2 regions of the Sphingomonas sp. PEI4 genome follow, and region 1 is predicted to be linked to the other one. Evidence: riboswitches for the same ligand, from Rfam matches in the RefSeq annotation. Region 1 holds a riboswitch; the other holds the start of a gene.
What was found. Region 1 has a riboswitch for cobalamin ahead of AC1MLZ_RS01245 (DUF1636 domain-containing protein). Riboswitches for the same ligand answer to the same signal wherever they lie in the genome.
Positions count from the first base shown of each region.

Region 2: another riboswitch for cobalamin. It lies ahead of cobW (cobalamin biosynthesis protein CobW); the one in region 1 lies ahead of AC1MLZ_RS01245 (DUF1636 domain-containing protein).

Region 1 is NZ_CM155258.1:279,581-285,230, reverse strand. It holds gene AC1MLZ_RS01265 (cobyric acid synthase) at 1-632, shown strand, start outside; gene cobS (adenosylcobinamide-GDP ribazoletransferase) at 594-1,316, opposite strand; gene AC1MLZ_RS01255 (histidine phosphatase family protein) at 1,322-1,879, opposite strand; gene cobT (nicotinate-nucleotide--dimethylbenzimidazole phosphoribosyltransferase) at 1,891-2,904, opposite strand; gene AC1MLZ_RS01245 (DUF1636 domain-containing protein) at 2,901-3,308, opposite strand; cobalamin riboswitch at 3,481-3,676, opposite strand; gene cobO (cob(I)yrinic acid a,c-diamide adenosyltransferase) at 3,870-4,475, opposite strand; gene AC1MLZ_RS01235 (NAD(P)/FAD-dependent oxidoreductase) at 4,530-5,650, shown strand, end outside.
Region 2 is NZ_CM155258.1:457,778-463,427, reverse strand. It holds gene cobN (cobaltochelatase subunit CobN) at 1-956, opposite strand, end outside; gene cobW (cobalamin biosynthesis protein CobW) at 963-2,000, opposite strand; cobalamin riboswitch at 2,109-2,322, opposite strand; gene AC1MLZ_RS01990 (HoxN/HupN/NixA family nickel/cobalt transporter) at 2,378-3,367, opposite strand; cobalamin riboswitch at 3,631-3,849, opposite strand; gene AC1MLZ_RS01985 (hypothetical protein) at 3,815-4,006, opposite strand; gene AC1MLZ_RS01980 (glycosyl hydrolase 2 galactose-binding domain-containing protein) at 4,079-5,650, shown strand, end outside.

The sequences.
Region 1 (5,650 bases):
TCCCGCCCGGCACGGCGATCCCCGATGTCGACATGATCGTCCTTGCCGGATCGAAGGCGACGATCCCCGATCTCGCGTTCCTCCGTGCGCAAGGCTGGGACATTGACATCCGCGCCCATCATCGGCGCGGCAAGCCGGTTCTGGGGCTCTGTGGCGGCTACCAGATGCTCGGACGCAGCATCGCCGATCCGCACGGGATCGAGGGCCCGACGGGCACCGTCGAAGGGCTCGGGTTGCTCGACATCGATACCGTCCTCACCGCGACCAAGACGCTCGAACGGGTCGAAGGCAGCGCGGGCGGCGCACGGTTCGAGGGCTATGAGATGCACATGGGCGAGACTGTGGGCGCTGGTCTGGATCGTCCCGTCGGTCATCGCGCCGACGGCAGCCCCGAAGGCGCGAGAAGTGCGGACGGGCTCGTCGCAGGCAGCTATGTCCACGGCTTGCTGGCTCTCGCCGAACAGCGCTCGGTCTGGCTTGCGCGGATCGGTGTCGATGCGGTCGGGCCCGATCACGCAGCCTCGATCGACGCGGCGCTCGACGCGATCGCGGCCACGCTCGAGCGTCACCTCGATCTCGACGCGATGCTGGCGTTAGCGCAGCGTGCCGGCCATCACGCCACCAACGGCTAGCACGAGCAACACCCCGGTCTCGACGATCTCGATCCCGGCACCGTGGGCATCGCCAGTTACGCCACCCAACGTCCGCCGCAACCAGGCGGCGACGCCGAGCACGAGAAACGGAACGATCACCAGCGCCGGGGCGACGACCGCCGCCAGCGCGAGAACCAGTCCCCAGCCAGTCAGGTCCTGTCGCCGCACCGCACCCGCGACCGCCGCTCCCAAGCCGCCGGTTCGGATTGGTGGCAACAGCCTGGCCCAGGCGAGCGGCCCCATCCGTGCAGCGAACGGCACCAGGATGACGACCCACCAGCTTGCCATCCCAACCGCATGAAGCAGCACCAGCTTGGCGATCATCTGGCTGACGATCGCGACGACGCCGAAGCTGCCGATATGCGGGTCCGCCATCACCGCCAGCAGCCGCGACTGGTCACCGTGCGCCGCACCCAAACCATCGGCAAGATCGGCCAATCCGTCGAGATGCAACGCGCCGGTGACTGCGACCCACGTCAGCAGCGCGGCACAGGCGCCTGCCCACGGGTCGATCAGCGCACCGAGCCATCCAGCCGCCGCAACCAGAACGCCGACCGCCAGTCCGACGATCGGGTAGAAGCGTATCGCCTCGGCAAAACCGCTTGGCCCGACGGTCACGCACGGCATCGGCAAGCGCGTCAGGAAGCCGAAAGCGACAACCATCCGCCTCACGTCGCGAGCCCGACGATCTGGACGGTCCGCTCTTCTCCGGGCCAGATTCGCAGCGACACGAGCGCTGCATAGGGCAGGTTGAACGCCCAGATCTGTCGCCGCTCGAACCCGCAAAGATTCGCGAGCGCGGCCCTAATTGCGCCGCCATGCGTAACGACCAGCGTCGCGACCGGCGGCAAATCGGCAAGCGCGTCGTGCACGCGGCCTTGGAGTGCGGACCAGCGCTCCCCGCCCGGTGGAGGGGCCGCGTCCGGATCGTCATAAAATTGCGCCAACGCCGCCGGATCGACATCTGCCGGTGACAGCCCGTCCCAAGCCCCGAAGTCGAGTTCGCGCCACCGCGGGTCCACATCGAACTCGATCGCCCGAGAGGCCGCGATCGCCGACGCACAGTCGCGCGTCCGTGCAAAGTCCGACGTCACGATCCGTAGAACGTCCAGCGTAGCCGTCCGTGCCAGACAGGCGGCAATGCCCTTATCCGTTACCGGCTCGTCGGTTCGGCCCAGCAGGAGCCCTTCGCGCGTCGGTGCGCCATGCCGTATCAGGTACAGCATGTGCGAGCCGGTCACGCGACCGAGACCCCCGCCTCGGCAAAGGTCGCCATCTCGTCATGTGCCGCCAGCGCCGCGCGAACGAGCAGCGTCGCGGTCGCCGCACCGCTTCCCTCGCCGAGCCGCATGCCCAGCGACAACAGGGGATCGAGCCGCAATGCCTGCAACAGACGCGCATGACCCGGCTCGGCAGATACGTGGCCGGCAAGACAATGCGCGAGGATGTCCGGGCATGCCGCCGCGATCGGCGCGACCGCGGCGCAACATATGAAGCCATCGAGCATGACGGGAACGCCCGCGATCCGGGCCGCGAGGACCGCTCCTGCGATCGCGGCAATCTCTCGACCACCAAGCCTGCGCAGCGTCTCAAACGGCGTGGTCAGCGCGTCCCGGTGTAGCGCCAGCCCGGCCTCCACCGTCGCGATCTTGCGCGCCATGCCGTCGTCGTCAACGCCGGTACCGGGCCCGACCCAGTCGCGTGCCGATCCATCGAAGCTTGCAAGGCACAGCGCCGCGGCCGAGGTCGAGTTGCCGATCCCCATTTCGCCGAGGACGATCAGATCCGGCGCGTCCGCAACGGCTGCCGCGCCCGCGTTGATCGCGGCGAGGCAGTCGCCCTCCGACATCGCAGCGGCCATCGCAAAATCGGCGGTCGGCCGATCGAGATCGAGCGAAACGACTTTGAGATCGAGCCCCGCCGCGCGCGACAGAGCATTGATTGCCGCGCCGCCATGCTCGAAATTTGCCACCATCTGCGCAGTGACCGAAGCTGGAAATGCGCTGACGCCGCGATCGACGACGCCGTGATTACCGGCAAAGACCACCACCCTGCCGCGATCGAGGCGCGGGCGTTCATGGCCCTGCCAGCCGGCCATGAAGACCGCGATCTCCTCCAACCGCCCGAGCGAGCCCGGCGGCTTGGTCAGTTGCCCCTGACGCGCCACCGCCGCGGATCGAGCCGTTTCATCCGGTTGAGGCAGGGCACGCAAGGACGCCAGGAATGCCCCGGAGGTTGGGAAACAGGTCATTCGACGACGAACCCGGCGGGCGGCGTGCGGGTGATGAAATGCCCTTTCACTCCCTGCGGCCATTGCTTGAACGGCACCTGCCCGAACGCGCTTTCGCCGTACAGCCGTGCGTAATCGAGGATTGCACGCGCGGCGTCCTCGGTCGGCTCGAACCTCCCGAGAACGTAGCCGACCTTTGCGGGTGCGCGCAGGTGGATCGTGCAGAAATCCTGGCATGCGAACAGGCACGGCATCTCCTGCACCGCAACGTCGGCATAGGCCGGATCGCTCGCTTGCACCGCCTTCAATGCGCTGACGAGCCGCGCGCCGCCGCGCACGCCTTCACCGTCGTCGCGCGCATCGGTGGAATGGCGGCACGTATTGCACGCGACCACCGCAACGCCGTCTTCGACTGGCTTCAGCATGTCCGTTCCCGGACGATAGCAACATGACGTGAACTTGGCATCGGAACCCCTTCGGACAGTCGGACCCGCACCGCGCGGCAGGCTGAAGGCACATGCCCCCTGCCTCCGCGTGACGCGAAGCGATGTCGTCGCTCGGGGTATTACCCGTCCGTTCGGCGCACCCTGGCCGGACGAAAGACGACCGCGACGGGCAGGTCTCCTGGCTCGCGGGTCAACGCCGTCCGCGCAGCCTTCTCGGGAGTATCCCAATGGCATGAGGCACGATGGCTCGCCGCGTACAGTTGCAGGGGCAGCCGGGTGTTTCCCGTTCCCATTTTCATTTCCCTAAGCGTTGCCGCCTTGGGAAAACCTGTCGCACGTAGAGCGATACGCGGGGGGAGAAGGTCATGCAAGGCGCCGCTATGGGAGTCAGAACCCCGCGAGCGGTCTTCGCACCCGCCCGTCATCCTAACGAAAGTCGGGACCCAGAGCCACGAAAGTCGCCATCCGTTACCCTGGGTCCTGACTTTCGTCAGGATGACGGACATTGATTGTAGCGTTCCGTTAAGTTGCTGAGTTACGTCAGAACTCGACCCCAGCCTGCGCCTTTACCCCCGACCGGAACGGATGCTTCACCTGCGTCATCTCGGTCACCAGATCCGCCACCTCGATCAGCGCATCCGGCGCATTCCGCCCGGTCGCCACGACGTGCGTCATCTCAGGCTTCCCCGCCAACACCGCCAGCACCTCGTCCACCGGTAGATACTCATACCGCAACACGATGTTCAGTTCGTCCGCCACAACCATCGCATAGGACGGATCGGCAATCATCCGCTTCACCTCGTCCCATGCCTCACGCGCCACCGCGATGTCGCGCGCGCGATCCTGCGTGTCCCAGGTAAACCCCTCGCCCATCGGCTTGAACTCGCACAGGTCTGGGAACGCGTCGAATACCGCCTTCTCGCCGGTCGCCATCGCGCCCTTCACGAACTGCACAACGCCGACCTTGCGCCCATGCCCGATCATCCGCACCGCCATGCCGAACGCGGCGGTCGACTTGCCCTTGCCCTTGCCGGTGTGGACGATGATCAGGCCCTTCTCGATCGTCTTGCTCGCGACGATCCGGTCCTGAACCTCTTTGCGCTTGGCGCTCTTGGCATTCTGCTCGTCGTCGGTCCGCATGATCATGTCCTCTCGTCCTCCCGATGGCGGATTGCGACGTGTGGCGCTAGAGCGTCCACCATGCTCCGCATCACCGACCTCAAGCTGCCGCTCAACCACGCCGACGAAGCGCTCCCCGCCGCGATCCGCGATCGCCTGCGCGTCACCCCGCGCGACCTGATCCGCTACACCATCGCCAGGCGGGCGCACGATGCGCGTGACAAGATGGACATCCAGCTCGTCTACTCGGTCGACGTCACGCTGAAGAACGAGGACACCGTCCTCACGCGCTTCCGCAAGGATCGCCACGTCCAGCGCACGCCTGACACGGGGTATCGTTTCGTCACCAAGGGCGGCGCGAGCTATACCGGCCCCCGCCCGGTCGTCGTCGGCGCGGGCCCGTGCGGGTTGTTCGCGGGCCTGATCCTAGCGCAGATGGGGTTCCGCCCGATCATCCTAGACCGCGGCAAAGTCGTCCGCGAACGCACCAAGGACACCTGGGGGCTCTGGCGCAAAAGCGTCCTCAACCCCGAATCCAACGTCCAGTTCGGCGAGGGCGGCGCCGGCACCTTCTCCGACGGCAAGCTCTGGAGCCAGATCAAGGACCCGCGCCACCTCGGCCGCAAGGTCCTGACCGAGTTCGTGAAGGCCGGCGCGCCGCCCGAAATCCTGACCGAAGCGCACCCGCATATCGGCACCTTCCGACTCGTTACGATGGTCGAGAGCATGCGCGCGACGATCGAGGCGCTCGGCGGCGAATACCGCTTCTCGACCCGCGTCGACGGCCTCGACATCGTCGAGGAGGCAGGCGCCCGACAACTTCGCGGCCTCCACCTCAGCACCGGCGACTATCTCGAAGCGAACCACGTCGTCTTCGCGGTCGGCCACAGCGCGCGCGACACGTTCGAGATGCTCCATGCGAAGGGCGTGCACGTCGAGGCCAAGCCTTTCTCGATCGGCGTCCGCATCGAACATCCGCAGTCGTGGATCGACGAAGCACGGTTCGGCCCCTGTGCGGGCCATCCCGATCTCGGCGCGGCGGCGTACAGCCTGTCGCACCACTGCAAGAACGGCCGCACCGTCTACAGCTTCTGCATGTGCCCGGGCGGCACCGTCGTCGCGGCGACCTCGGAGGAAGGCCGCGTCGCGACCAACGGCATGAGCCAATATTCGCGTAACGAACGCAATGCGAACTCGGGCAT
Region 2 (5,650 bases), 180 kb from region 1:
AGGACGACATGCATGGCGAGATCGGCTGGGGACAGGCCTCGCGTTGCGCCGAGCCATGCTGCGCGGTCGGAGGTGGCCAGCGCGATCTGGAAGACCGGCACGTTGGCGGCGTCGAGCGGGGTGGTGTCGATCGCGCCGCGTGCGGAGAAGGCGGTGGCGTTGACGATCGCGGCGGGCTTCAGGGCCTCGACCCACCGGCTCAGCCAGCCGCCTGCGTCGGGCGCTTTAAGCGAGGGGGCGAACAGGCCGATTACGTCGAAGCCGCGCGCGGTCAGTTCGGCGTGGAGGGCTTCGATCGGGTGGAGGTCGGCGGCGGTCAGGTAGGAGCGGTAGAAGACGATCAGGATGCGGGGGCGGTTCGCATTGAGCGCGAACGCCGCCGGGCAGGTCACGCCATCATGCGGTTGCCAGCCACCGACATCGGCGATCGCGCGGACGCCGGTGACGGGGCCGGCGTAGCAGCCGGCGGCCAGCGCGAACTGGGCCAGCGCCGCTTGGGCTGCGACCGCGCCGCCGGTGTCGCAGAGATGGGCCAGGCGGCGCAGCGTCGAGAGCGGGATCGTCGATGCGGCGTCGAGGCGCGTATCGATGCGCCCGTCTGCGGCGAGAACCGCTAGCGCGATGCCTTTCTCCCGCGCGAGGTTTTCGACCTGTTGCAGGCCGTAGCTCCAATAGGAGCGCCCGCCGATCAGCCGGATCAGGATGCCCTTCGCGCCGGCCAGCGTCTGCTCGACATAGGTGTCGACCGAGAGCGGATGCTGGAGCGCGGTCAGGTTCGCGAGGCGTAGCGAGGGCAAACGGCTTCCGGCGGCGTCCGCACGTCTCCAGCCCGCGGCGAATGCGCCGAGGTCGCCGTCGGAGAAGGACAGGACGACGAGATCCGCGGGGGTTTGGGCGAGGTCCTGAGGGACCGCGCTTTCCTCCAGCCCGTGGGTCTCGCGGAAGACGACGTGCATCGTGGCTCAGGCGTCCAGCGCGGCCTTGATGCGGGCCTCGTCGATGCGGTCGTGTTCGGCGATGACCACGAGTTGCGTGCGGCGGGGTTCGCCTGCGCGCCACGGACGGTCGTATTGCGTGCGGACGCGGGCGCCGACCGCCTGGACGAGCAGGCGCATCGGCTTGCCGGTGACCGCGGCGTATCCCTTCACGCGGAGGATGTCGGCGTTGCGGGCGAGTGCTTCGATCTTTGCGGTGAGGTCGGCGGGGTCGGCGATCTCGCCTAGTTCGACGACGACGCTGTCGAAATCGTCATGCTCGTGATCGTCCTCGCCGTCGTGGTGCGACGGGCGGGCGGCGATGTCGTCTTCGGCGGAGGCGTTGAGACCCAGGATTATGCGGGGATCAATCACGCCATCGGTTAGCTCGATCACGGCGAGCGGGCGGGCGGATTCGGCGGCGATCACCGCGCGCGCTTTGGCTACGCCTTCGGGACCGGCGAGATCTACCTTGGTCAACAGCACGAGATCGGCGCAGGCTAGCTGGTCCTCGAACACCTCCGACAACGGCGTCTCGTGATCGATGCTCGGGTCGGCGGCGCGCTGGGCGTCGAGCGCGGCCACATCGGGGGCAAAGCGACCGGCGGCGACCGCCTCGGCATCGGCGAGCGCGATGACGCCGTCGACGGTGACGCGCGATCGGATCGCGGGCCAGTCGAACGCCTTGAGCAGCGGTTTTGGCAGTGCGAGGCCGGACGTCTCGATCAGGATGTGATCCGGCCGCGGGTCGAGCGCGAGCAGCGCCTCGACGGTCGGGATGAAGTCGTCCGCCACCGTGCAGCAGATGCAGCCGTTCGCCAGTTCGATCACGTTCTCGGCCGGGCAATCGGGGATCGCGCAGCCTTTGAGGATATCGCCGTCGATGCCGAGCGTGCCGAATTCGTTGACGACGACGGCGAGGCGGCGGCCGTTCGCGTTGCGGATCAGGTGGCTGATCAGCGTGGTCTTGCCGGCACCAAGGAAGCCGGTGACGATGGTGACGGGGACCTTTGAAAGATCGGACATTATGAAACTCCTCGACGTCTGAAAGCACACGCACGCACAGCCTTGCAGCCGTACATGTTCGTCGCTCAAACGGAGTACCGTGCCGTGACCACCCCCTGGATCAAAGCAAGAGCGACCGTTGCGCTGGCAGGTCTCCTGGCTCGCGGGTCGAAGCTTCTCGCACACCTTCCCAGGCCTAAGGCCCAGTGGCTGCCCCGAAGGGCGCGTGCGTGTCGCTCACCGCTTACAGTTGCAGGGACAGCCGCGGCATTGGAGGAGCGAACCCCTTCCGCACCGCATTCCCATTCAAGCCCCGAAGGGCACCAGCGCGATCAACGAGGTTCGGTCGAACCAACCCTCACGAACGCGAACTAACGGACTTTGCGTTACGCCGCCAGCTATCCGTGCACGACCTCGATCTCGTCGAAGCGTTTCCAGCGGTAGATCGCGAAGCTCAGCACCCAGCACAGCACGAACAGGCCGATGATCGCGAAGCCGAGACCGTTGAAATTCTCGCCGAGTGCCGTCGCGACGTCCCAGATCCCGCCTGACAAACCGAGCTTCGCGCCGAGCAGCGCGAGCGTCTCGATCCCGCCGATCGCGATAGCGACGATGGCGGAGATCAGCGTGATGGTGATGTTGTAATAGAGTTTGCGGATCGGCTTCACGAACGCCCATTCGTACGCGCCGAGCATGACGACGCCGTCCGCCGTGTCGACCAGCGCCATGCCGGTCGCGAACAGAACCGGGAGCACCAACACCGTGCCGATCGAGAGACCGTCGGCGGCCTGGCTTGCGGAAAGACCGAGGATAGCGACCTCCGTGGCAGTGTCGAACCCGAGACCGAACAGGAAGCCGAGCGGGGCCATGTGCCAGCTTCGCGTGACGAGGCGGAACATCGGCCGGAACAGCCGCGCGAGCAGTCCCCGGTTGCCGAGCAGGAGGTCGAGGTCCTCCTCGACATAGGTCCCGCCGCCGCGAACGTGGCCGAAGGTGCGCCAGACCGAGCGCAGGATGATGAGGTTCATCGCCGCGATCGTGAACAGGAACACGGCGGAGATGACGGTGGCGACCACGCCGCCGACCTGTTTGAACGCCTCGAACTGCGACAGCGCGCTGGCGGTGAGCGCGATCGCGACGGCCGCGATCAGTACGATGCCCGAATGGCCGATCGCGAACCAGAAACCGACCGCGATCGGGCGCTGGCCGTCCTGCATGAGCTTGCGCGTGACATTGTCGATCGCGGCGATGTGGTCCGCATCGACCGCGTGGCGCAGGCCGAGGCCCCAGGCGAGCAGCGCCGTGCCCAGCATCAGCGGTTGCGCGTGGAACAGCGAGAAGGCCCAGGCCCATGCGGCGATGTTGGCGGCGATCAGGCCTGCGAACATCCAGCCGATCCGCCTGCGGGTGGCGGTCCGCGTCGGTCTGCCAGCCTGCCTGTCGGCCAGTCTGTCGGCCCGTCTATCGATCGTCGACGTCGTCATGCAGAACTCCCCGGCGTCCGACGAGGACGGGGGCCTGCCGCGAACGGCCGGGACACGTGAAGACCGGACGCCACGAGCGGCCGACGCGCGTCGCCGTGCGGCCCCTGCCGCGCGTGTCGTCGCTCAGACGGCGTTCACCGTGCCTCGGCCACCCCCTGGACCGGGACAAGAGCGACCAGACGCCGGCAGGTCTCCTGGCTCACGGGTCAAAGCTCCACGCCACGCCTTCCCAGGCTCTACGGCCCAGTGGCTGCCCTCCAGTCGAAGGGCCCGTGCGTTTCGCTCGCCGCTTACAGTTGCAGGGACAGCCGCGGCATTGGCGGGGCGAACCCCACCGCACCGCATTCCCAATCAAGCCCCGAAGGGCACCGACGCGATCATGCAGGCGGCGTTGATCCGCCACCTGCCCGGTTGGGTATCCTGCTTTCGCAACGCTGCCAATACGCGCATCGGCAAAGCATGGTCGGCGGCGCCCCTATCGATCGCAAACAATTCGTAATTCAATTTGGCTTTTTCGCGGCGCCGCGTCATGTTGATCGCCAATCGCGGAGCATCGTCAGATTCCGCACGGGAGGATGATCAATGGGCAAGCGGGTGTTCGCGGGCACGATTTCCATGTTGGCCCTATGCTGCGCGACCGCCGCGTCGGCCCAGACCTATGGGCCGTTCAACGTGGCGGCGCCTGCTGGCGGCGCGCCCCTCAAGACAATCATCGGTGGCGACACTGCCAAGCCGATCGACGCACCAAGCTGGACGCTGTCGGGGTGGATCGAACCCGGGACGATCCGCGACGGCATCGTGCCCGTTGCGGGGTTCGGCGACATCGCGAACGGACCGCGCCGCTATCTTGCGCTCGACAAGGGGCGCCCGAGCCTCGTCACCGAAACCGGTACGCTGATCGCGCCGTCGCGGATCGCGGCCGGGGTTTGGCATCACGTCGCGGCGACCGTCGAGGATGGTTTGGCACGGCTGTACGTCGACGGCCGACCGGTCGCGCAACGCCGGATGACCGCCGCGCCCGTACCGTCGGTCGCGACGATCGCGCCGTTCGGTGGTCGCGTGTCGGGCTTCGCGATGCAGGCGGGTGCGCTCGATGCGAACGCGGTGAAGGCCCGATCGACGACCAAGCCGAGTGCGTCGATCGTCTACCAGAACGGCAGCCCGGCGTGGCCGGTACAGGTGCGCCAGATGTCCGGTCAGACCACGCCCCAGGATGCCTGGACCCGGCCGGTGTCGAAGGCGCCCTTCCCCGCCCCCGTTGCCAAGCCGCTGCCGACCGGACCCGCGATCGCGCCGCTGCGTGACGGCGCCTGGAAGGTCGCGGGCTGGCGGTTGGCCGAGGCGCCGAAGGTGACCGCACCCGGCGCGACGCTCAGCCGTGCAGGGTTCGATGCGTCGAGCTGGTACGTCGCGACGGTGCCGGGCACGGTCCTGACGACGCTGGTCGATCGCGGTGTTTATGCCGACCCTGCGTTCGGGCTGAACAACATGACGATCCCGGAAAGCCTGGCGCGACAGGATTACTGGTATCGCACCGAGTTCGACGCGCCAGCCGCGACCGCGGGCAAGCGACAGATGCTCAATTTTGACGGCGTCAACTACAGCGCCGAGGTGTGGCTGAACGGCGCACCGATCGGGACCATGAAGGGCGCGTTCGTGCGCGGCCAGTTCGACGTGACCGGCAAGCTGCTGCCAGGGCGCAACGCGGTCGCGGTGAAGGTGTCGCCGCCGCCGCATCCGGGCATCGCGCACGAGGAGTCGCTGACCACGGGCGTCGGCGAGAATGGCGGCATGATGATGCTGGACGGCCCGACCTTCGTCGCGACCGAGGGGTGGGACTGGATTCCGAGCATCCGCGACCGCAATATCGGCATGTGGCGCGGCGTGACGCTGACCGCGACCGGTATCGCGACGCTAGGCGATGCGCAGGTCGTCACGACGTTGCCCAAGGCGGACAACAGCGTCGCGGAAATAGAGATCGGCGTGCCCGTCTCGAATCCGTCCGATCGAACCGTGACCGCGACCCTGCGCGCCGCGTTCGATGGTATCGTCGTTGAAAAGCCGGTGACGCTCACGGCCGGCCAGTCCGCCAATGTCGTGATGAAACCCGCCGATTTCCCGCAGCTCTCGGTACGCAACCCGAAGCTCTGGTGGCCCAACGGCTATGGCGACGCTGCGCTGCACGAC